DNA from 3 places in the Desulforamulus hydrothermalis Lam5 genome. Region 3 is predicted to be linked to each of the others. Evidence: riboswitches for the same ligand, from Rfam matches in the RefSeq annotation. Region 3 holds a riboswitch; each other region holds the start of a gene.
What was found. A riboswitch is a leader RNA that binds a small molecule or an ion and turns the genes downstream of it on or off. The one in region 3 is predicted to bind thiamine pyrophosphate.
Positions count from the first base shown of each region.

Region 1: it holds a riboswitch for thiamine pyrophosphate, as region 3 does, so the genes downstream of both, thiD (bifunctional hydroxymethylpyrimidine kinase/phosphomethylpyrimidine kinase) here and DESHY_RS07745 (thiamine-binding protein) in region 3, are expected to answer to the same signal.
Region 2: it holds a riboswitch for thiamine pyrophosphate, as region 3 does, so the genes downstream of both, thiC (phosphomethylpyrimidine synthase ThiC) here and DESHY_RS07745 (thiamine-binding protein) in region 3, are expected to answer to the same signal.

Region 1 is NZ_CAOS01000011.1:119,678-127,803, reverse strand. It holds gene thiF (sulfur carrier protein ThiS adenylyltransferase ThiF) at 1-16, opposite strand, end outside; gene thiH (2-iminoacetate synthase ThiH) at 27-1,133, opposite strand; gene DESHY_RS08800 (thiazole synthase) at 1,147-1,914, opposite strand; gene thiS (sulfur carrier protein ThiS) at 1,917-2,117, opposite strand; gene thiD (bifunctional hydroxymethylpyrimidine kinase/phosphomethylpyrimidine kinase) at 2,159-2,965, opposite strand; TPP riboswitch at 3,095-3,192, opposite strand; gene DESHY_RS08785 (3D domain-containing protein) at 3,288-4,220, opposite strand; gene DESHY_RS08780 (3D domain-containing protein) at 4,360-5,271, opposite strand; gene DESHY_RS08775 (DUF3794 domain-containing protein) at 5,401-6,429, shown strand; gene cobO (cob(I)yrinic acid a,c-diamide adenosyltransferase) at 6,559-7,086, opposite strand; gene DESHY_RS08765 (TatD family hydrolase) at 7,110-7,913, opposite strand; gene metG (methionine--tRNA ligase) at 7,986-8,126, opposite strand, start outside.
Region 2 is NZ_CAOS01000008.1:220,334-227,754, reverse strand. It holds gene DESHY_RS06255 (gamma-glutamyl-gamma-aminobutyrate hydrolase family protein) at 1-620, shown strand, start outside; gene DESHY_RS06250 (amidohydrolase) at 638-1,795, shown strand; gene DESHY_RS06245 (response regulator) at 1,923-2,330, shown strand; TPP riboswitch at 2,421-2,534, shown strand; gene thiC (phosphomethylpyrimidine synthase ThiC) at 2,592-3,890, shown strand; gene thiL (thiamine-phosphate kinase) at 4,003-5,022, shown strand; gene tsaE (tRNA (adenosine(37)-N6)-threonylcarbamoyltransferase complex ATPase subunit type 1 TsaE) at 5,073-5,558, shown strand; gene tsaB (tRNA (adenosine(37)-N6)-threonylcarbamoyltransferase complex dimerization subunit type 1 TsaB) at 5,539-6,243, shown strand; gene rimI (ribosomal protein S18-alanine N-acetyltransferase) at 6,253-6,720, shown strand; gene tsaD (tRNA (adenosine(37)-N6)-threonylcarbamoyltransferase complex transferase subunit TsaD) at 6,749-7,421, shown strand, end outside.
Region 3 is NZ_CAOS01000010.1:60,371-68,496, forward strand. It holds gene DESHY_RS07740 (TRAP transporter permease) at 1-686, shown strand, start outside; TPP riboswitch at 756-864, shown strand; gene DESHY_RS14270 (hypothetical protein) at 966-1,124, opposite strand; gene DESHY_RS07745 (thiamine-binding protein) at 1,231-1,518, shown strand; gene DESHY_RS07750 (ABC transporter permease) at 1,493-2,281, shown strand; gene DESHY_RS07755 (ABC transporter substrate-binding protein) at 2,306-3,307, shown strand; gene DESHY_RS07760 (ABC transporter ATP-binding protein) at 3,322-4,113, shown strand; gene DESHY_RS07765 (thiamine diphosphokinase) at 4,110-4,748, shown strand; gene DESHY_RS13640 (hypothetical protein) at 4,811-5,071, opposite strand; gene DESHY_RS07770 (YlbF/YmcA family competence regulator) at 5,140-5,556, opposite strand; gene DESHY_RS07775 (4Fe-4S dicluster domain-containing protein) at 6,006-6,194, shown strand; gene DESHY_RS07780 (respiratory nitrate reductase subunit gamma) at 6,341-7,156, shown strand; gene DESHY_RS07785 ((Fe-S)-binding protein) at 7,157-8,126, shown strand, end outside.

The DNA of each region.
Region 1 (8,126 bases), on a different contig from region 3:
TAACGAACCTGTTCACGGCACACCCCTCATTCCAACCACTGCCAGTCTTTAAAAACCGGCTGGTAGCCCTGCCGGTACAACATGCTGACAATGGATTGAACATCCCGGTGGTCTGCAATGGCAAACTGCCCTTCTGAAACGGTTTCTTTTACCCGTCCCCCCACCGCTGTGCAGGAGCCGGCAGACATCCTGGTTATCCCCAGGGGCAACAAGCGATCCCGCAGCAGGGCCGGTTCCCGGGTAGACAGGGTAATGCCGCCCCGGGGCATGAACAAACGAAAGGCCAGGATATATTGCACCAGATTGCGGTCGCTGACCTCCACCCGGGGCAGCATTCCCCCCACATGGGGACGCAGGCGGGGCGGCGATATGCTGACCTCCGCCGCCGGGAAACAGCTCTGCAGGTAATTGGCATGCAGGCCGCTGAAAAAGGCTTCCGAACGCCAGTCATGCAGTCCCAGCAGGGCCCCCACGTTAACACTGCGCATGCCGGCCCGGCAGGCCCGCTCCGGGGCATCCAGGCGCCAAAGATAATCCCGCTTGGGGCCGGCCAGGTGCAGTTGCCGGTATACCTCCGGGTTGTAAACTTCCTGGTAGATAGTTAAGCCATCCACCCCGGCCGCAATTAGCTCCCGGTATTCTTCTTGTGCCAGAGGATATATTTCAATACTGATGGAGGTAAAGAATTTTTTGAGCAGCTGCACACAATCCCGGATATACGATACCGGCGTATGTTGCCGGGACTCCCCGGTGAGGATTAAGATGTGCCTGAGGCCGCCGGCAGCAATTAGCCGGGCTTCCGCCGCCACTTCTGCCAGGGTCATTTTTTCCCGCTTAATTTGGTTATGGGCGGCAAAGCCGCAGTAGACACAGCGGTTGGTGCAGTAATTAGCCAGGTACATGGGGGTATATAAAAGAACCGTCCGGCCAAAATGCTGAACTGTCAGCCGGTATGCCCGCTGCGCCATGTCTTCTAAAAAATCCTCGGCCGCCGGTGACAGCAGAGTCAGGTAATCCAACGGTGACAGCCGCTGTTTATGAAGAATGCCGGCAACCCGGTCAGGTGTTACGCGGCGAAAAAAAGCCTCAAAATCAAGTTTGCTGTAAGACAAATAGGTCCGGTAAAAACTCACTGCCCCCAACCCCTTAATTTTCTCTTAAAAACCCTGTCAACGGCGAAGAAGGACTGGCCAACCGGCGGCTTTCCCCCGGGCCCGCCAGGTATGCGGCCCGTCCCCCCTGCACAGCCAGGCCGAAAGCCCGTGCCATCATAACGGGATCCCCGGCGGTGGCCACCGCAGTATTAACAAGTACCGCCGCTGCGCCCATCTCCATGGCTGCGGCAGCTTCCGACGGTTTGCCGATGCCTGCATCCACAATGATAGGCAAAGGAATTTCCTCGATGAGAATACGGATCAGCTCTTTGGTTTTCAGCCCCCGGTTACTGCCAATGGGGGCTCCCAGCGGCATGACAGCCGCCGCCCCGGCCCGGGCCAATTCTTTGGCCACCATCAAATCCGGGCTCATATAAGGGAATACCTGAAACCCCTCGGCAGCCAGGATTTCTGTGGCCTTAATGGTTTCGTAGTTGTCCGGCAGCAGGTACCGGTTGTCGGCAATTACTTCAACCTTGACCCAGTTGCCACAGCCTGCCGCCTTGGCCAGCCGGGCTATGCGCACCGCTTCCCGGGCGTTTCTGGCCCCTGAAGTATTGGGCATGATAATACAACCGTCGGGTACATAGCGTAAAATATTTTCCTCCTCTCCTGCTGTATCCACCCGCCGCATGGCCACCGTCAGCACCTGGGCCGCTGCCGCTTCCATAATCTCGGGAATCAGCCGGGACGCATACTTGCCGGTGCCTAAGAACAAGCGGCTGCTTAACTCCCGACCGCCAATGCGAAAAAGATCCATGCTTATCCTCCTCCCACAAAGCGCAAGACTTCGATATTGTCGCCTTCCTGCAAGATGATGGTTGCCCACTCATCCTGCTTAACCAGCCGGTAATTGTATTCCACAATGATGCTGTCCGGCCGCAGCCCCCGCCGGTTTAGCAAGCAGGCAACGGTGCTGCCCGGTTCTACCGCCAGTTCCTTTCCGTTTAAAAAAATCTTCATTTGCTTCACCCCCGTACAGTTATTTAACCCGCCCGGCCGGGTCACTCGGGCAAAACACCGGCCTGTTTATATAAGGCATAAAAATGGTGCGTCGGTCCGTGGCCCCGGCCCAGGGGCAGCCCGTGGGCAATGGCTGTGGTAACGTATGCCTTGGCCGCCCTCACCGCCTCCTTAACCGTAAAGCCACGGGCCAAATAGGCCGCTATGGCGGCTGCAAAAGTACAACCTGTACCGTGGGTATGGCGGGTGGCTAAGCGCGGCCCGGCAAACAATTCCACCTGCCGGCCGTCATACAGCACATCCACCGCCTCCCCTGCCAGGTGCCCCCCTTTAATCACCACATGCTTGGGCCCCAGCCGGTAAATTTCCCGCGCCGCCTGTTTCATATCGGCCAGGGTGTTAATGCTTCCGTTAATAAGCACCTCTGCCTCCGGTATGTTAGGGGTAACCACATCCGCCAGGGGCAGCAGCAACTCAATCAATGTTGCACAGGCGGCGGGCTGCAGCAATTGATGGCCGCTTTTTGATACCATCACCGGGTCTGCTACAATATGGCGTGCCCCTTTAGCCGCTAAGCAGCCGGCCACGGTGGCAATGATTTCGCTGCTGGATACCATGCCGATTTTTACCGCATCTACCGTTATATCGTCAAACAAACAGTTGATTTGGGCCGCCACCAGATCTGCCGGCATTTCCTGCACCATCAAAACCCCGGTGGTATTTTGGGCCGTAACTGCCGTAACGGCGCTCATGCCGTAAGTACCCAGGGCACTGAAGGTTTTCAGGTCGGCCTGGATCCCCGCGCCGCCGCAGGAATCAGAACCGGCAACAGTTAACACATGTTTCATGGCTTCTCTCCTGGAAAATGATTTTTAAGCAGCCACCACCTCCCCGGGCGCTTTGACAACTGCCTGCCGGGGTGGCTGCACAAACAAAAAAGGCGCGCTTTCACAACCATAGGAAAGCACACCTTTACAACTCTGTCTTGCATCACTCCCTTCGCTGGTATTACCCAGATCAGGTATTGAGGGTCAGGTCTTAACCTTTCTCAGCTTTCGCTCCCCTGTGGCGTGTTATGAAGTTATTCCTATCATACATTATTTTTCCCAAAATGCAACATGTTTTTCTTTCCATAAAATTACACAAACAAAAAGGAGGCTTTTCCCCCTGTTATTCCAGTACATATACCCGGGTTTTTCTGACACCCCAACGGAGAGCCGCTTCTTTAGTATCATAAAATAAATCAATACGGTTTCCTTTAATATCGCCCCCGGTATCCAGAGCAGTGGCCCTGCCATACCCTTCCACATATAAACTGCTGCCCAGGGGGATAACGTTGGGATCTACCGCTGCTACGCCCGGCCCCGGTATACTGCCGGTGGCAGTGTGGTTGCCGGTATAGGTATAGCCGGTAGCCAGCATGTCCAGCGATCGGCTGACCCGCAACCACTGGCCGCCCCGGCTGACGTTGCTGCCGGTACCGTATTGCAGCAGGCCGTTGACAGGTTCCTGGATAATTTCTTTGTCCACACAGGTACGGGATACCTCCCGGCCGTCTTCATAGCGAATACGCCAGGTTTCTCTCTGCCTGCCCGGCTGACCCTTTTTTACCAGCCGGGTAAACCCGCCGGGCAATTCAGGATTGGCAATCCGTTCTGTTATATACGGCACGGCCGTTTCCTGGGTGATGGTTTTCACTGTCACCCGGGTCACCTTAATGGCCATATCTTTTTTTAACAATACGGTCTGGGCGGGCGTCACCAGATCATCCGGCTGCAGTACAACACCCTGCCGGGCCAGCACTTCCTGCACACTGCGGGCCGTGGTTCGCACCGCTTTGGTGTGGCCGTCCACAGTTAAGGTAACCGGGACTTCACCGGTTACTGTTTCTTTTAAAAAGTTTCCGGCCTGCCGTAAGGGAGCCGGCCAGGCAAGTCGGCCCGACCACCGGGCATAACCCACCACCGCTGCCGCCAATAAAATTAACACCAGGATTCCTAAAAGACCTGCTCTGGCCGCTTGGCGGCCGGCCTGTCCGGCCTGTATTTTGGGTGCCGTGCGGCCGGGGCTGCGGGTAGGCCATTCCACCGGACACCAATTCATTAGGTTTACCTCCTCTCGGGGACAAATTGCTTATGCCAATCATATTCGTCCCTTTTGTATGGTAAACCTTCCCAAAAATTCATACAAATTCCATGCAGGCCTGGCAGAATACGGCAGAATTTTCGGTGCCGGCGGCCGGTCAATCCAGGATATGAATCTTAACTGTCCGCCTGCCCCAGTTGATAGCCTGTTGGTAAGTGTTAAAAAATACGTCGACACGGTTGCCTTTAATGCTGCCCCCTGTATCCGCCGCCACCGCATAACCGTAATTTTCGACATACAACCTGGTGCCCAGAGGTATCACCCGGGGATCCACTGAAACTACCCCTTCGTAGGGATAAATGCCGGTGGCGGTGCGGTGACCGGTGTGGGTGTAAGCGGTGGACACGGCAGTCAGCACCCGGCTGCCTTTTTCCGGGTTAAACTTGGCGCGCACCGCCCCGCCGGGCAAACTGCCCCGGGAAACGGTGTAATTAGGCCCATAGGCCACCACCATGGGTTGCGGCTGCCTGATCACCCTTTTGCTCACCGTTTGCCGTTTTACCTCCCGGCCGTCCCGGTAAGTAACCCGGATATAATGATGCGCTAACCCGTAACTGCCGTAGTGCAAAACTTTTTGCCGGCCGGGTGCCAGTGACCGGTCAATTTTTCGCTCCACCCGGAAAGGCACCAGCTGCGGTTCAACCAGTTCTTCGCCGGTTACCCGGTAGACTCTGATAACCTGCTGGTTGAACACCCGGCAGGCCGGCCCGGGTTCTGCTATATCGGCTTCTCCCAAGGTTACTCCTGCCCTGACCAGAGCATCTGCCACCGTGCCCCGGAACTGCAGCAGCGGCATGGCTCGCCCGTCAACTACAATTACCAGGTGTTTGCCCCAGGTCAGGCAAATTAAAAGCATTGCCGCAAAACCAAACAATAACCCCAGGAGAAGCCGACATCCCTTGTCCTGCCAAATTACGCAAAATTTCCTGGCGATGGTAGTTCCCCCCTCCGCTTTCAACTTCTTACCATCATGTATATGCCGGCCGCCGGCAGCCATACCTCTTTTCACAAAAAGCGGCTCTGTTTATTAAGGGGACACGCCTTGTTTGGCCGGTCAGTGAATATAATATAGCAGCCGGTCATGCTTGCCCGCCGAGCTTGACCACAAGGATAAACAATGATGAGGAGGTATTGGCATATGCCCAACGGCACTGTCTGCCAGCTGGTGAAACTGCCGGTGGTAGTGGGAGAAACGGTGGGGTCGGTATCGGTTGATAACGTAACCTGCCCTCCGGAAACAGTTAAAAAAGTAGATCATATTGATGTGGTGGTGCGGGATCTGGCAGCTGACCCGGTATTTACTGCCCCCACCAAAGACGGGGTGTGCAACAGCCCGAAGGCTACGGTGCACTTTGGTGATCCCCAATGCGGCAATCAACCCCGGGAAATCCGCAAAATAAACATTCACGGTACCGTTCATAAACAAATTTTTTATGTAGATAAACATGATGATGTCCGTCATCTGAGTGAGGATATTGATTTTACCAAATCCGTCACCCTGTCGCCGCCCCTTATTGTGCTGGAACCACAGAACGTAGAAATATCTTTCCGCAACGTGGATGTTAACGTCAGCTTCGATTTACCCCGACCCTCCCGCATCCAGCAGGTGGTGGATGTATCCTTCACCTTAAAAATAGTTGAACAAACCCAGTTGTATGTCTCTGTTTTCCCCAACGGCTGTGCACCTGCCGCCACCCTTGGCATTCAGGACGAAGCCTTTGAGGAGTGGCTCGGCAACTGCCCGGTCTTGTGGCAATGCGTCAACGTTTGCCCCAGCCCCTACGGACGCACCGGCCAGGCTGCTCAGCCGGGCTGCTGTCCTACCCTGCCGGCCGCCATGTCCCGTACGATACCGGATGTGCTGCCCGGGGCCGCCTATGAATTAACCTTCTGGGCCCGTTCTGTAGAAGTGCCCCGGGATCCCTGCCACTTTACTTTAACCGCCCAAATCCAGTTTCTGGATGCCGCCGGCAACCCTACCGGTACTGCCCAGCAAACCATTACATCCGAGCAGCTTAATGATACCTACCGGCAGTTCAGGGTTAACGGCACCGCACCGGCAGGTACCGCCGCCGCCACAGTGAGCTTTACCTTTACGCCGCAGCCCTGGAATACTTGCGCTGTCCTGATTGACGATCTGTCCTTCGGCCAGGCAGGAGGCAGTTAACGGAAGAAACTACGAGAGGAGGAACCTTTTTAAAGTTCCTCCTCTCAAAGTTATGACAAAAACTGCGGTGGTTTATGATCCCCTTTAGCTCCGGCCTACGCACCGAGAAACCCAAAAAGGTTCCTCCCCTTAATATTCTATCCCCTCCTGGGCCGGTATGCCCTGCCGGTAGGGGTGTTTAATTTCCTTCATCTCAGTCACCAGGTGAGCCCTTTGGATAATCTCCGGCGGCGCATCCCGGCCTGTAAGCACCAAGTGCAGGCTGTCCGGCCTGTTATCCAGCAGTTCCAGCACATCATCCGCAGCAACCAGCCCGTATTTAAGGGCATACAGAATTTCGTCCAGAATTACCAGTTGATAGCGGCCGGACCGGATTGCCTCGGCGGCCTGCTGCAGCGCCTGTGTGGCTGCCTGGCGCTGCCGGGCTGTTGCAAGCGGGTCTTTTAAGTTAACAAACCCCTGCCCCAGGGGCTTAATTTGCAAACCCGGCTGCAGGCGCCGGGCCGCCAGGTGCTCGCCACAAATCCGCCCCTTAATAAACTGCAGCATTAAAACCTGCCGGTTATGCCCCCAGGCCCGCAGGGCCAACCCCAGGGCAGCGGTGGTTTTACCCTTGCCGTCCCCGGTAAATACCAAAACCAAACCCTTTTCCGACACACCCAATCCCCCCTGCAAGGTTTCTACCGGCCTTGAAAATTCGCCGGCCGGCCGCCTTGGCTGACGGGTAATTTAAATAAATTAACCGTATTACCGGCAGTAATGCATGCCAGCTCCTCCGGCGGCATCTGCCGCAGCCGGGCAATGTACTCCACCACATGGCGTACATAGGCCGGTTCGTTACGCTTGCCCCGGTGCGGTACAGGGGTTAGATAAGGGCAATCGGTTTCCACCAGCAGCCGCTCCAGGGGAACCCGCCGGGCAATCTCCTGCAGCTTGCCGGCATTGGCAAAAGTAACCGGCCCGGCCAGGGAAATATACAGACCCAGTTTCAGGCAGGCCTGGGCCACCTCCCAGCTGCCCGAAAAACAATGCATAACCCCGCCGGCCGGGTACGGGGCGGCTTGCTGCAGGATTTGCAAAATATCGCCGTGGGCGTCCCGGTCGTGAATAATAAAGGGCAGCTGCAGTTCCTTGGCCAACTGCAATTGTTCACGAAATATTTTTTGCTGAACTTCCCGGGGGGATAAGTCATAATAATAATCCAGACCGATTTCACCCACCGCCACCACCTTGGGATGAGCCGCCAGCTCCGTTAACTGCTGCCGGTAATCCGCCGGTGCGTCCTTGGCATCATGGGGATGCACGCCTACAGCCGCATAAATAAAGGGATATTTTTCCGCCAGGGCAATAGACCGGCGAGACGACGCCAGGTCATAGCCCACATTGATGAGCGCAGTCAGCTCCCGGCTGCAGCGGGTCATCACCTCCGGGCGATCCTGGTTAAAACGTTCGTTATCCAGGTGGGCATGGGAGTCAATCAACATAATAAACCCTCCTGTTCTCCCCATTTCCCTCACGTATCAAGTAATTTTGCAGCCTCGTCCCGGCCCGCCTGATCAGGCCTGCTGCTCCAGCGTTTTTAGGTCGATGCGGGGGAACAAAACCTCCCCTCGTTTTACCGCGGTGCCGGCGGGCAGTTTGCCCCAGCGCAGGCTTTCCAAGGTGTGCAGCGCCGGTTGATCGGCTATGCCCAGTTG
Region 2 (7,421 bases), on a different contig from region 3:
CCGGTGGATTGCCTTTAGTGCTGCCCTGTATCCTGGCTGAGGAGCAGGCAGAAGAAATTGTGGCGGCGGTGGACGGCCTGCTGTTATCCGGCGGGGTAGATGTGGATCCCCTGTTGTTTGGTGAACAACCTCATCCCCTGATGGGGGATATTTGCCCGGACCGGGATCGTTTTGAACTGGCCCTTACCCGGCTGGCGCTGGCCCGGGACCTGCCTGTGCTGGCCATTTGCCGCGGTATCCAGCTGCTTAATGTGGCTGCCGGCGGTACCCTCTGGCAGGATATCAGTTTAGCTGTGCAGCAGCCATTAAAACATGACCAGCAGGCACCCCGCCGGTACGGTACCCATACCATTCAAATACAGGCGGGCAGCCGGTTGGCAGCTGCCTGGGGCGACAGTATGGTGGTTAACTCCTTTCATCATCAGGCGGTAAACCGGGTGGCCGAAGGCTTCCAGGTTACCGCCCGGTCTGCTGACGGAATTGTGGAAGGATTAGAAAGTAACAGGCACACCTATGTGGTGGGGGTACAGTGCCATCCCGAATGTATGTACCAGGATGCCCGTATCCTGGCTTTATTTAAAAGTTTTGTGCAGGCCGCGATGAATAAACGAACCGGTTAACTGACAGGAGGAAGACGATGTTTGCCATTATTAACGGAACAGTGTTTACCATGGCGGGGCCGCCCATCAGTCGCGGCACTGTTTTGGTGGAAGGCAGCAAAATTGTACAGGTAGGCCGGCAGCTGCCCCTGCCCGATGATATCGAAGTGTTTGATGCAACAGGCAAACTGGTGCTGCCCGGTTTAATTGATGCCCATACTCATGTGGGCATTATGGAAGAAATTTACCGCCTGGAAGGAGATGACACCAACGAAACCAGCAACCCGGTGACCCCCCACCTGCGGGCCATTGATGCGGTAAATCCGTATGACCTTGGTTTTCAAGATGCCCTGGCCGGCGGGGTTACCACGGTTGTCACCGGGCCCGGCAGTGCCAATGTGGTGGGCGGCGAAATGGTGGTTATGAAGACTCACGGTACGGTGGTGGATGACATGATCATCCGCTTTCCGGCCGGTCTTAAATGTGCCCTGGGCGAAAACCCCAAGCGGGTTTATGGCAGCGGTAAAAAAATGCCCGCCACCCGCATGGCCTCGGCGGCCCTGTTGAGAGAAACCCTGGTGGCGGCACAAAATTACCTGGTTAAACAGAAACGGGCAGCGGCGGAGGGAAATATACCGGAACGTGATTTGCAAATGGAAGCGGTGGTCAGGGTGCTTAAGAAAGAAGTTCCCCTGCGGGTGCATGCCCACCGGGCGGATGATATTATGACCGCTGTGCGTATAGCCCGGGAATTTGACCTGGACTTGGTGGTGGAACACTGCACCGAGGGACATCTGATTGCCCCCTGGCTGGCAGCGGCCGGAGTTAAGGCAGTGGTGGGGCCTGTTATCAGCAACCGGGCCAAAGTGGAATTAATGAACCGCAGCCTGGAAACCGCCCTGGCTTTATGTCAGGCCGGCGTCCCCTTTGCCCTGATGACCGACCACCCGGTGGTGCCGATACAATATCTCAGTCTTTCTGCAGCCTTGGCAGTCAAGGGAGGGCTGCCGGAGGAAACGGCCTTAAAGGCCATTACCGTTGATGCCGCCGGACTGCTGGGTATCCGGCAGCGGGTGGGGTCCCTGGAAGCGGGCAAAGATGCCGACATAATAGTTGCTGACCGCTCCCTGTTCGACCCCAACCACCGGATTGAGATGGTTTTTGTAAACGGTTGCCAGGTTATTGGAAAAAAGTGAAAATTTTCATAAAAAGTGTTTTTTGCTGAAAGGATTTAACAGACTTCCGTCGAATCTAATAAGTGCCTAAATGGTAAAATGTGTATGACTTGCCATTTTGTCACAATATGTCGAGAGGAGTAGAACTGTGAAAAAAACACTCGATGTATTAGTTGTGGATGACCAGGTGGGGGTACGTTATCTGCTGGAGATAATTGCCTTAGAAGCGGGCCACCGGGTTCAATCCGCACAAAACGGTTTAGAAGCCATTGAGAAGGTGCGGCTTCATAAGCCGGATTTAGTTTTTATGGACGTACGGATGCCTATTATGGGAGGCCTGGAAGCCCTGACGAAAATAACAAAAATGGCTCCCGGTACAGCGGTGGTGATTATGACAGCTTACGGGGCGGAGGAAACCGCTGCCGTTGCTTTGCAAAAGGGGGCTTACTTATGCATGAGCAAACCCTTTGACTTGGGGGAGGTAAAAAAACTGCTGCAGGATTTTGCCGGCCGCTTAAACTGTTATCAGCAATCCTGTGCCGAAAGCTTTGCCTGAAAAAATTATTTGCGGCGGGCATAAAATTTTAGCAGGTTTTTTTCGGGCTGCATAGAATACCTGGGTGTATGACAACTTTATATGAACAGGATAAACCAATGGGGGGGCCCGGTGAGGCGGGCTGAGATAAGCACCCGATGATGTGCTTGACCCTTTGAACCTGATCTGGTTAGTACCAGCGAAGGGAATGTGGGAAGCCGTTTATTAACCAAACCCATAATTCCTATGGGTTTTTTTATTTTCTATGGGAGGTTGAAAACCATGACACAACTGTTAGCGGCCAGGGCAGGCGAAATTACCCCGGCCATGCGCCGGGTGGCTGAAAAGGAAGGGGTAACGCCTGAGTTTGTACGGCAAGGGGTGGCGGCAGGAACCATTGTCATACCGGCCAACATTAATCACCAGAACCTGGATCCGGTGGGTTTTGGCCGGGGATTGAGAACAAAGGTCAATGCCAATATCGGAACCTCCACCGGCTTTCCGGATCCGGCCAGGGAGCTGGAAAAACTGCAGGTTGTTCAGTCAGCCGGCGCGGATGCGGTGATGGACCTGAGTACCGGCGGTGATATTGACCTGGGCCGCCGGCAAATTATCCGGGCCAGCCGCCTTCCGGTGGGAACGGTGCCGGTTTATCAGGCCTTTTTGGAGAACCGGGCGAAAAGGGGCAATATGTTAACCATGTCGGCGGCTGACCTGTTTGAGGTAATTGAAAGGCACTGTGCGGACGGGGCAGACTTTATTACCGTTCACTGCGGTATTACTTTAGAGGTACTCAAACGTCTGAAAAACCAGCCCCGCCTTACCGATATAGTCAGCCGGGGCGGCTCCTTCTTAACTGCCTGGATGCTGCACCACGGCCAGGAAAACCCGCTTTATGAACAGTATGACCGGTTGCTGGAAATTTGCCTTAAACACGATGTCACCTTGAGTTTGGGGGACGGCCTGCGGCCCGGTTGCCTGGCGGACGCAACCGACCGGCCGCAACTGCAGGAACTGATTATCCTGGGCGAGCTGACGGACAGGGCCCGGGCCGCCGGAGTGCAGGTGATGGTTGAGGGGCCGGGGCATGTGCCGCTGGACCAAATTGCCGCCAACGTCCAGGTGCAAAAAACCCTCTGCCAGGGGGCTCCCTTTTATGTGCTGGGGCCCCTGGTGACCGACATTGCCCCCGGTTACGACCATATTACCGCCGCAATCGGCGGGGCTGTAGCTGCGGCGGCAGGGGCAGATTTTCTTTGTTATGTGACACCGGCGGAACACCTGGGCTTACCAACCCTGGAGGATGTGCGGGAAGGCATTATGGCCTGCCGCCTGGCCGCCCATGCGGCTGATATCGCAAAGGGAGTGCCCGGCGCCCTGGAGTGGGACCGGCAGATGTCTGCTGCCCGCAAGGCCTTGGATTGGGACAAGCAGACAGCCCTGGCGCTGGATCCCCGGAAAGCAGCCCGTTTCCGGCAGGAGCGCAACCCGGACGGCCATGAAGCCTGCACTATGTGCGGTGATTATTGCGCTATGAAAATTGTCGGGCAGTATTTGGGTAAAGCGTCGGCGGGCTGCTAGAACAATAAAACCACCTAAACTTTCCCTGGTCTGCAGTGTGGCCCCTGTCTTTTAAAAGACAGGGGTCTTGCTATATAATAACCATAGTTTGGCAGGAAAGGAGCTATCTGCGTTGAATCTTTCACAGGTTGGCGAATTTGGTTTGATAAACCTGTTAAAAAAAGATCTACTTCCCGCTTCACCCGGTGTAATTGCCGGTATCGGGGATGATGCGGCGGTTTTGCAGTGTGCCGGCGACTGCTGGCAGTTGTTTACCACCGATATGCTGGTGGAAGGCATCCACTTCCGGTTGGACTGGTGTGATTATGCCGATGTAGGGTATAAAGCCCTGGCGGTCAATATCAGCGATATTGCTGCCATGGGGGGCAGGCCCACCCACGGCGTGGTATCGCTGGCCCTGCCTGAACATATCCAGGTGGCGGATGTGCTGGCCATTTACCGTGGGCTGCGGGAAATGGCCGGCCTTTATCAAGTCAACCTGGTGGGGGGAGATACGGTCAAATCCCCCGGCCCGCTGGTAATTAATATTGCCCTGCTGGGAGAAGTGCCGGCGGGCCGGGCGGTGTACCGTTCGGGAGCCGCACCGGGGGACCTGATTTATACTACCGGCCGGCTGGGTACTGCGGCCGCCGGCCTTTATGTGCTGTCCCATCAAGTGAACTGCTCACCGTCTTTAAAAGAACAGCTGATTAAAGCCCACCTGCGGCCGGTGCCCCGGGTGGCGGCGGGGGTTCTGCTGGCCGGCCTGGAAGGGGTATCAGCCCTGGACGATAACAGCGACGGGCTGGCGGCTGAATTAAGGGAAATTTGCTCAGCCAGCTCAACGGGCTGCTTAATTTGGCAAAAGGCGTTGCCGGTATTGCCGGCAGTTAGCCGGCTGGCCGGCCGGCTGGGCACTGATATCCTGGATTGGGTGATGAACGGCGGCGAAGACTACGAACTGTTGTTTACCCTGCGGCCAAAGCACCGCCGGGCGGTGGAGGAAGCGTTGCAGCGGGCGGCTGTTCCTTTTACGGCCATCGGTGTTATGCTGCCGGCCGGCGAGGGACTGTTGTTGGAAAGGCCCAACGGCGTCAGGGAGATGATCAACATGAGGGGATATAATCATTTTGCCGGCAGCCCCGCCGGCTAATGAAAAACTGCCGCTGCCGGCAATACTATAACAAGGGCGGGTGATTTTTTATGAGTGAAGCAATGGTTGTCAGCCGCTCCCCGGCTGAAACAAGGCAGCTGGGCCAAAAAATGGCGGGGCTTTTGCAAGCCGGGGATATCATATGCCTGAACGGTGACCTGGGGGCAGGGAAAACCGCCTTTTCCCAGGGCGTGGCCGAGGGTTTGGGGGTCAAGGGGCCGGTTACCAGCCCCACCTTTACCTTAATTAACGAATATGAAGGGCGGCTGCCCCTTTATCATTTTGATGTATACCGGTTAGGCGGGCCGGCCGACCTGGAGGACCTGGGTTATGAGGAGTATTTTTACGGTCAGGGTGTCTGTTTGATTGAATGGGCCCGGCGGGTTGCCGATCTTTTACCCGGGCAGCGCCTGGATATTTGTTTGACGAGAGAAGAAGGTGTTGAGGCAGTGCGCCGGATTTACTTCCGGCCAAAGGGCGAACGCTATCAGCAGTTGCTGGAGGAGTTGATGAAGCTTGTACGTTTTGGGGATTGAAGCAGCCACTCCGGTGGCCGGGGTGGCGGTGGCGGCGGATGGCTGCATCCTGGCGGAGCGGCTGGTAAATAATCGCCGCACCCATTCGGTAAACCTGCTGCCCATGATTAAAGCAGTTATTGAAGAAGCGGGCATAAGCGCCGGGCAGATCGGGGCTGTGGCAGTATCATCCGGGCCGGGCTCCTTTACCGGATTAAGAATCGGTTTGACCACCGCCAAAACCTTGGCCTGGCTCTGGCAGGTGCCGCTGGTGGGAGTATCCACCCTGGAGGCACTGGCCCTGCCGCTGGCATCCCAGGCGCAAATTATCTGTCCTATCCTGAATGCCCGTAAAAATGAAGTTTATGCCGCTGTTTTCAGAGGCAATGCCGGCCAACCGGAGCTGCTGGCCGGCCCCCTGGCCCTGGGTATTGAAGAATTGGTGCAGCTTTTACAACAATGGGAAGGGCCGGTAACCTTTCTGGGTGACGCCGTACCGGAATACCGGCAGCAACTGGAGACTTGTCTGGGCCGGCGTGCCGTGATGGCACCCCGCTGTGCCATGCTGCCCAGAGGAGGCGCGCTGGCAGAATTGGGTTGGCGCAAAATGATGAGCGGCGGCGGCGTGCCGCCCCTGCAGCTGGCACCGGAATATATCAGGTTGTCCGAGGCGGAGGTTAAGCTGGCGGCCAAGGGCGGGAAGTAGGTGGCTGCTATGGATTACCGGCTGGTGCCAATGCAGGTGGAGCATTTGCCGGGGGTGTTGGAGATAGAAAGAGCCTCCTTTGCTACCCCCTGGTCAAGTCAGGCCTTCACATACGAATTAACCCAAAACAATTTTGCCTATTACCTGGTGGCCCTGCACCAGGACCGGGTGGTGGGCTATGGCGGCATGTGGCTGGTGCTGGATGAAGCACACATTACCAACATTGCCGTGCATCCCCAACACAGAGGGCACCGGGTGGGGGAAGGACTGCTTATGGAGCTGATGCGCCAAGCAGTGCTGCGGGGAGCTGCCCGCATGACCCTGGAGGTGCGGCCTTCCAATCAGGCGGCCCGGCAGCTTTATAAAAAGCTGGGCTTCCAGGAAAAAGGCCGGCGTAAAAAATATTACTCGGATACCAACGAGGACGCCATTATTATGTGGCTGGATCTTTCAATTCAAGTCGGGGACAGTTCTTAACTCCGTCCCCCCAATGGAGGATTTTTTCATGAGTGTAATAATTCTGGGCATAGAAACTTCTTGTGATGAAACATCAGCGGCAGTGCTGGCGGACGGGGTGGAGTTGCGATCCAATGTAATTGCTTCGCAAGTGGACATACATAAAAAATTCGGCGGCGTAGTGCCGGAAGTTGCTTCCCGTAAGCATTTGGAGAACCTTCACCCGGTTATCCTGGAAGCACTGGCCCAGGCCGGGGTGACCCCCGGGGAGCTCAGTGCGGTGGCGGTTACTTACGGGCCCGGCCTGGTGGGAGCGCTGTTGGTGGGGGTGGCAGCAGCTAAAGCCATGGCTTATGCGTTGGATATCCCCTTAATTGGCGTTAACCACCTGGAAGGGCATATTGCCGCTAATTTTTTAGTCCGGCCGGATTTGGAGTTTCCCTTGCTTTGCCTGGTGGTATCGGGAGGCCATTCAGACCTGGTGTACCTGCCCCACCGGGGTGACTACCGGCTGTTGGGCCGTACCAGGGATGATGCCGCCGGCGAAGCCTTTGACAAGGTGGCGCGGGCCTTGGGGTTGGACTATCCCGGGGGGCCGCTGATTGATCAACTGGCCCAACAGGGTGACCCCCGGGCGGTGCAGTTTCCCCTGGCCTTTTTGGAGGAAGGCAGCCTGGATTTTAGTTTCAGCGGGCTAAAATCTGCTGTATTGAACTATCTCA
Region 3 (8,126 bases):
GCGCCCGCTCGGCCCTGGGGGTAGTGATTGCCTGTGCCACTGCCGGTATCATTATCGGGGTTGTCACCAAAACCGGCCTGGGCCTTAAACTGGGCTCTGCCCTCATCGACCTGGCCGGCGGCCGGTTGCTGCCCACCCTGTTCTTTACCATGATTACTTCTATTATTTTAGGCATGGGCGTGCCTACCACCGCCAACTATGTCATTACCTCCACCATTGCGGCTCCCACCTTAATCCAACTGGGGGTACCGGTGCTGGCAGCCCATATGTTTGTGTTTTATTTTGGCATTATTGCTGACGTAACCCCGCCGGTGGCGCTGGCTGCCTTTGCCGGCTCGGGTATTGCCCGCAGCAACCCCATGAAAACCGGTGTGGAAGCATCCAAACTGGCGGTGGCGGCCTTCCTGATTCCGTACATTTTTGTGCTGTCACCCTCCCTGTTGCTGATCAATACCACCTTGCCCAAGGTGCTGCTGATGATAACCACTTCCCTGCTGGGCATGACCGCCATTGCCGCCGCCCTTTCGGGCTACCTGGCGGCGCCCGCGCGCCCGCTGGAACGGCTGGTCTTTTTCGGCGGCGGTTTATTAATGATCGATCCTAACCTGCTGACCGATTTAGTGGGCCTGGGGCTGCTGGTGCTGGCGTACCTATTGAACCTTCGCCAGCGTGCCAGGCAGGCGTAATATCGGCCCGGGCGTATAACGCTTTACAAACCGGGTAACCGCTGCTATAGTATCTTTAACAAACAACTTAATATGGCTTTGGGGAGCTGGGGGTGGCCGGCTGAGAGGGTACCGCAGGGTACCGACCCGTGAACCTGATCTGGGTAATGCCAGCGGAGGGAAATACGGATAATTATTGTATCTCAAATAACAGCTGCCTCCGGAAGGCGCTCAGGCTGTAGACAAAGGAAAGACACGGTGGTTTTATGAACCCCTGCCGGCGACTTGTCGAAGCACCGGTTACAGCACTTGATGAGCGAAAGGAGCCGTTGGGGTGGCGCTCACAGGATGTGGGCACCAGCCGAACCGGGCCAGGAGGGCCCGTTTGAGGCGACCCCAAGGGCGACCGTAGCGAATCATAGTGCTGTCGGTGCGTAGATCGGAGCCAAAGGGGATCATAAACCACAGCTAATATTTGTCGACAACCTGAGCTGCCTCATGAAGGCAGCTTTTATTTTTGGCCGGATGACACCATACTAAGCCTGACGAAAGGAGTGATTGCATCATGCCGGTTATTAACCTCGGGTTTCAAGTTTTGCCCAAAGTGCCGGACGGCAACACCTATGCGGCGGTGGACCGGGCCATCGAAGTGGTTCAGCGGTCCGGCGTCAAATACCAGGTGGGTCCCATGGAAACCGTCATGGAGGGAGAGCTGGACACCCTGCTGGCCATCGTAAAACAAGCCCAGGAGGCCTGCCTGGCCGCCGGGGCTTCGGAAGTAATGACCTTTGTGAAAATTCACTACCGCCCCGGCGGGGTGACCATCGATGAAAAAATGGCTAAATACCGCTAGCCCAAAACCGGGCAGCCTGCTGCTGCCGGGTGTCACCCTGCTGCTGTTGCTGGCAGTCTGGGAAGGACTGGCGCATTTCAGCCGGCTGCCGGCTTGGCTGCTGCCGGCCCCCAGCCGGGTTGGCGGGGCCCTCTGGCAAACCAAAGACCTGCTCTGGCAGCACAGCCTGCAGACCGTCGCCGAAACCCTGCTGGGCTTGCTTTTGGCGGTGGCGGCCGGCGTCTTGCTGGCCACCTGCATGGAGTGGTCCCATAAACTGAGGCAGGCGGTTTATCCCCTGCTGGTGGTTTCCCAAACCATCCCCATTATTGCGGTGGCGCCCCTCTTGCTTATTTGGTTCGGTTACGGCTGGCTGCCCAAAGTGCTGGTGGTGGCCCTGGTTTGTTTCTTTCCGGTAACGGTTAACCTGGCTGACGGCTACCGTTCGGCAGAACCGGACATGATCCGCCTGCTGGCCGCCATGGGGGCAACCGGCGGGCAAATTTTTCGCCTGGTGAAACTGCCGGCGGCACTCCCTTACTTTTTTTCCGGCCTGCGCATTGCCGGCACCTACAGCGTGATGGGGGCGGTGATCGGCGAATGGCTGGGTGCCAGCCAGGGATTAGGGATTTATATGACCAGGGCATCCCAGTCTTACCTCACCGACCGGGTTTTTGCCGCCATTGCCGTAATTACCGCCCTCAGCCTGGCGATATTTTTGCTGGTGGAGGGCCTGGCCCGGCTGGTCATGCCCTGGCATTACCGGGCCAAAGATATTTTATAAGCAAACTGTAAAGGGGAAAACGAAATGAACAAAATTAAGCTGATGCTCTGCCTGCTGCTGCCGGCCTTGCTGTTGTCTGCCGCCGGTTGCGCCGGTGACCGAAAGACCGCTCCGCAAGCCCTGACCAAAGTAACCGTCGTGCTGGACTGGTATCCCAATACCAACCATACCGGCCTTTATGTGGCTAAGGACAAGGGCTTTTACGAACAACAGGGGCTGGCGGTGGAAATAATCCAGCCCGGCCAGGGCAGTACCGCCGACCGGCTGGTGGCGGCCGGCAAAGCGGATTTTGGTATCAGTTACCAGGAAAGTGTTACCCAGGCCCGGGCACGCGGCATCCCTCTGGTGTCAATTGCCGCTGTGCTGCAGCATAACACCTCTGCCTTTGCCTCCCTGAAAGAGGCCAACATTACCTCACCCCGGGATTTTGCGGGGAAACGCTACGGCGGCTGGGGATCACCGGTGGAGGAAGCCGTCATCAAAGCGGTGATGGAAAAGGCGGGGGGCGACCCGGCCAAAGTAAAATACGTTACCCTGGGAGCCACCGATTTCTTTGCCTCCATCGGGCGGGATGCTGATTTTGAATGGATTTACTACGGTTGGGACGGGATCGAAGCCAAACGGCGGGGCCTGGATTTAAACCTGATTATGCTGAAAGACCTGGACCCGGCCCTGGATTATTACACACCGGTAATAGTCACCGGCGAAAAACATATCGCTGAACAAAAAGAACTGGTGAAAAAATTTATGGCAGCCACTGCCCGGGGCTACGAATGGAGTATCGAGCATCCCGCAGAGGCGGCAGACATTTTACTGAAAAATGCTCCGGAATTAAATGCCGAGCTGGTTAAAGCCAGCCAGGCCTGGGTCAGCCGGCAATACCGGGCGGCTGCCCCCCGCTGGGGCGTACAGCGGGAAGAAGTTTGGGCCCGTTATGCTAACTGGATGTTTGAGCGGCAGCTGATCCCGCAAAACATAGATGTTAAACAGGCCTTTACCAATCAATTCCTGCCCGAAACACCCTGAAGAAGGTGATGTGCATGCCTGCGGTCAGGCTGGCCGTTAAGGCCGTAAGCAAAAGTTACGACCGGCCGGGCCGGGGAAAAATCCTGGCCCTGGACCGGGTTTCCCTGACAGTGGGGGAGGGGGAGTTTGTCAGCCTGATCGGGCCCAGCGGCTGCGGCAAAAGTACCTTGTTGGAACTGGTGGCCGGCTTGGCCAGGCCGGACCAGGGCGACATTTTGCTGCAGGGACGGTCGGTGGCCGGCTGCCGGGGACATGTCAGCTACATGCCGCAAAATGACGTGCTGTTTCCCTGGCGAACGGTACTGGACAACGTTATCCTGCCGCTGCAATTGCAAGGCATGGCAACCAAGGAAGCCCGGCAGACCGCCCGGCAGTTGTTGCCCCTGTTTGGCCTGGCGGGTTTTGCAGACAGCTATCCCCATATGCTGTCCGGCGGCATGAAGCAGCGGGCGGCTTTTTTGCGTACTTACCTCTGCCGGCAGGAACTCATGCTGCTGGACGAACCCTTTGGCAAGCTGGATGCCTTAACTAAAATACAAATGCAGGAATGGCTGCTGGACATCTGGCAGCGTTTTCAGCACTCGGTGCTGTTTGTTACCCATGACATTGAAGAGGCCATCCTGCTGTCCGACCGCATATATTTGTTTTCGCCCCGGCCGGGCCGCATCCTGGCGGAACTGACCGTGACGCTGCCGCGGCCCCGCAGCCCCCGGCTCACCACCGACCGGGCCTTCATAAAACTGAAAGAAACGCTGTACAGCCGTTTGCAAACCGGTTTTTTAGAGCAGGAAGGAGAAGCGCCATGACAGGCCGCATTTTAATCTTCTCGGGCGGCGCCTTGGGGCCCTGGGCCCTGCAGGAAATAGCCGCCGGCGATTTTCTTCTGGGTGTCGATCGGGGCGCCCTTTTTCTCATAGAAAACGGCAGACAGCCCGACCTGGCCATCGGCGATTTTGATTCAGTTACCCCCACAGAATTTGCGCTGATCCGGCAGGCCAGCAAGCAATGCCTGTCCTGCGACCCGGTGGCCAAAGACGAAACGGATACCGAGCTGGCCTTTAACTGGGCCCTGGCCCGGCGGCCCCGGGAAATTCTCCTGCTGGGGGCAACGGGTAGCCGTTTGGATCACACTTTGGCCAACCTCCACCTGCTGGCCCGGGCCCTGCAAGAAGGGATTCCCTGCCGCATGGCAGATGAAAAAAACGAGGTTATGCTTATCCAGGACACAACAGAAATCACAAAAGGCCGCTTCAGCCACATCTCACTGCTGCCCCTGACCGACCGGGTAACCGGCATTACCCTCACCGGTTTCCGGTATCCGTTGCACCGGGCCACCCTGACCCTGGGACAATCCCTGGGCATCAGCAATATCCTGCAGGCCCCCACCGGCAAAATAGAAATCGCCGCCGGCCGCCTGCTGGTCATTAAATCCCGGGACTGAGCTGCCGGTGCGGAGACCGGAGCGAAAGGCGATCATAATCCAACCATACTGTTTGCAAACAATTAAAGGGTTGGGAAATTCCCAACCCTCAGACTGTAAACAAAGGTTGTAAAACAAAGTGAGGTGGCTTTATGATCCCCTGCCGGCGACTTGTCGAAGCACCGGTAACAGCACTTGATGAGCGAAGGAGCCCTTGGGGTGGCGCCCCCAGGACGTGGGCGCCAGCCGAACCGGGACAGGATGGCCCGTTTGAGGCGACCCCAAGGGCGAACGGAGCGAATCATAGTGCTGCCGGTGCGTAGACCGGAGCCAAAGGGGATCATAAACCACAGTTAATGTTTGTCGATACTCTAAGGGTTGGGAAATTCCCAACCCTTTAATGCCGGCTTGTCTAGCAGCCGGAGCAGGAACCGCCGCAAACGCCGTCGGTGTTCGAGGAGCAGCTGCAGCCGCCCGTTTCCCGGGACTGTTCCGCCGCCGGGGTGCCTTTTAAGCCTTCTTGTATTTTTAAGTTAACCTCATTGACAACCTCGTAAAAAATCGCCTGGGCGTTCAGGTAATCCTTTACCAGGGGATGGGCAGAGGCTTTTTTCTCTGCTTCCTCCAGGGTTTTCAAATTATCCTCGGTTAACCGGTGGCCCATCATTTGCATGCGCTGGTAAGCCTGCTGCAGTTGTTGAAAGTCTTTGACCAGGTTGCGGGCTTCTTGATCCTGGGCTACCGCCTGCTGGGCCGCTAAAACCCTTTGATATTCCTCGGTGGCGGATAATTTTTTACCCAGTTCCACCGCCATCTCATAAACCGACATGCCATCACCTCCATACTGTTAGTTTCTCCGGCATATTATAAAAATCCTACCTAAAGCAAGGAGTAAGACAAAAAATAAAAATGGCAGAAAATGAAAATGTCTAATTTAACTTTGATTTAACCGCCCCGGGCCGGCAAAGCCGCCAAAAGCTGCGGTTGTGGCCCCGGCAGGTCGGTTAGATGATCTTTACGGCTGCATTAATCAATGTTATATTTCTATAGTAAGTTGTCCCTGACGGGCGTAACAACGTCCCTGCATGTCGGCCGGCCGGCATCCCTTTGTCAAAAAAAAGTGACGATTTTAAGAAGGAATAATCTAAGTTACACCGAAATAGGCATTATATATGCATTTTTGTCCCGGTTTTCAGATTGTAGCCAACAGATCATCTGAGGAATTAACCGCCCCCAGCCGGCCCGGAACTTAAAATATATATCAAAGGAGGGATGATCTTGTATATTGTAGCAATTAACGCCGACCGGTGTGAAGGTTGCGGCGAATGTATCGATGCCTGTCCGGCAGGCATCCTGGGCATGGTTGACGGCAAAGCAGAGGTAACCGGGGCGGAAACCGACTGCATGGGTTGTGAAACCTGTGTGGTAACCTGCCCGAACGAAGCCTGTTCCCTGCAGGAAGTATAAACAGTCAGTTGCCATGTTTGCCGCCCGGTGGGCTGGGATGTGGTTTGCGGATGCAAGGTTACAATTTTACAAACCAGAATTTATTAACTAATTAAGCACAAAAGCAAATGACAAGCAGCTTTGGCAAAACCAAAGGAGGTGTAGCGGTGACCTACTTTATTTTACAGATTCTTCCTTACATTTCAGTCAGTGTTTTGGTTCTTGGGCTTCTTTACAGAATGGGCAGATGGGCCGGCGGGCGCATCGTGCACAACATCACCCTGACCCCGGCTCCCACCACCCAGGCCGGCGCCTTGCTTGATATTGCTGCCGAGGTAGTCTTCTTCCGGAGCCTGTACAAGGCAGACAAGCCGCTTTGGACCGGCGGCTGGATTATGCATGTGGCGCTCTTCTCCATTTTGGGCGGGCATATCATGGGTATCGGCTTGCTGGGTTTACAGTTCTATTACATTGGTCTTACATCCGAGCATACCAGTGAATACCTGTCCAACTTGCTGGGCACTTCTTTCGGTGTAGTGGTGCTGCTGGCCCTGTTGTACCTGCTGTACCGCCGGCTGACCGTTAACGAAGTAAAGCAGGTTTCTGCTCCCAGTGACTATTTGCACCTGCTGATGCTGATTGCCATCGTATCGGTGGGCAACCTGATGCGTTTTGTTCCCGAATGGGGCATTCACTATGAACCGGTGCGCGACTATGTGGCTAACCTGTTAACCCTTACGCCCGTCACACCGGACATGGAAGTAATGCACAAGCCCTTATTTGTTCTCCACTTGCTGCTGGTGCAGATACTTATGATTTATTTACCGTTCAGCAAACTGCTGCATATTCCCGGCATGTTTGCCCACCGCTGGATTATCAACCGGCCCTATGTTGAACCGGCACCGGGTATGCCCGGCGTAGCCGTAGGCGGCACCGGTCATGCGGTTTCCGGCGGCCAATCCGCTTCAGGGGGGGTGCAGTAAATGCCATTAACCGAAACCGGTTTGAAGCAGCCTGTTAAAGCCAGCGTGGCTGACATGCTGAAAATCAACATCAATCCCGTTCCCGACGACCAAAAGGTGGAAGCCGCCATCAAGCACCTGAACGAACTGGGTCAAAAGTTCCGTTCCTTAATGCTCACCTTTGAGTCCTGCGTTAAGTGCGGTGCCTGTGCGGAAAACTGCCATACCTACCTGGGTACCAGAGACCCTTACAACATCCCGACCAACCGGGCCGATTTGCTGCGCAAGGTTTACAAGCGTTATTTCACCCCGGAAGGCAAGTTTTTCCCCGGCTTGATCGGCGCCAAAGACCTTGAGCTGGAAGACTTAGAGAAAATGTTCTCATACTTCTACCAGTGCAATGAGTGCCGTCGCTGTTCGCTGGTATGTCCCTTCGGGCTGGACACCTGCGAAGTGACCATGGCGGGCCGCCAGCTGCTGCACTGGCTGGGCATGGTGCCCAAACTGCACGCCGCGGTGGGTGCGGCCATGGCCAAAACCGGCAACCACACCGGCTTAACCAAAGCCGGCATTGTGGATACCTGCGAGTTCTTGGAAGAAGAAATTGTGGAAGAAACCGGCGTGGAAATCAAAATACCCGTTGACCAGCCGGCCGACATCCTGTACATTCCTTCTTCGGCAGACTTCCTGCTCAACCCCAACACCATGACCGGGGCGGCCAAGTTCTTCCACTACCTGGGCGTTAAGTGGACCATCAGCAGTGAAATTACCGAGGCCGGCAACTTCGGCTTGCTGTTTGACCAGCGGGCTACCATGCGGGCCAACTGCATGCGGGTTATCGACGAAGCGCTCAAGCTGGGCGCCAAGAAAGTTGTCTGGGGCGAGTGCGGCCACGGCTGGCGTACCGGCAAAATGTACCTGCCCGGCATGTTAGACCGTCCCGGCCGGATTCCCATTGTGCACCTGCATGATGAAGTGCGCTACTACATTG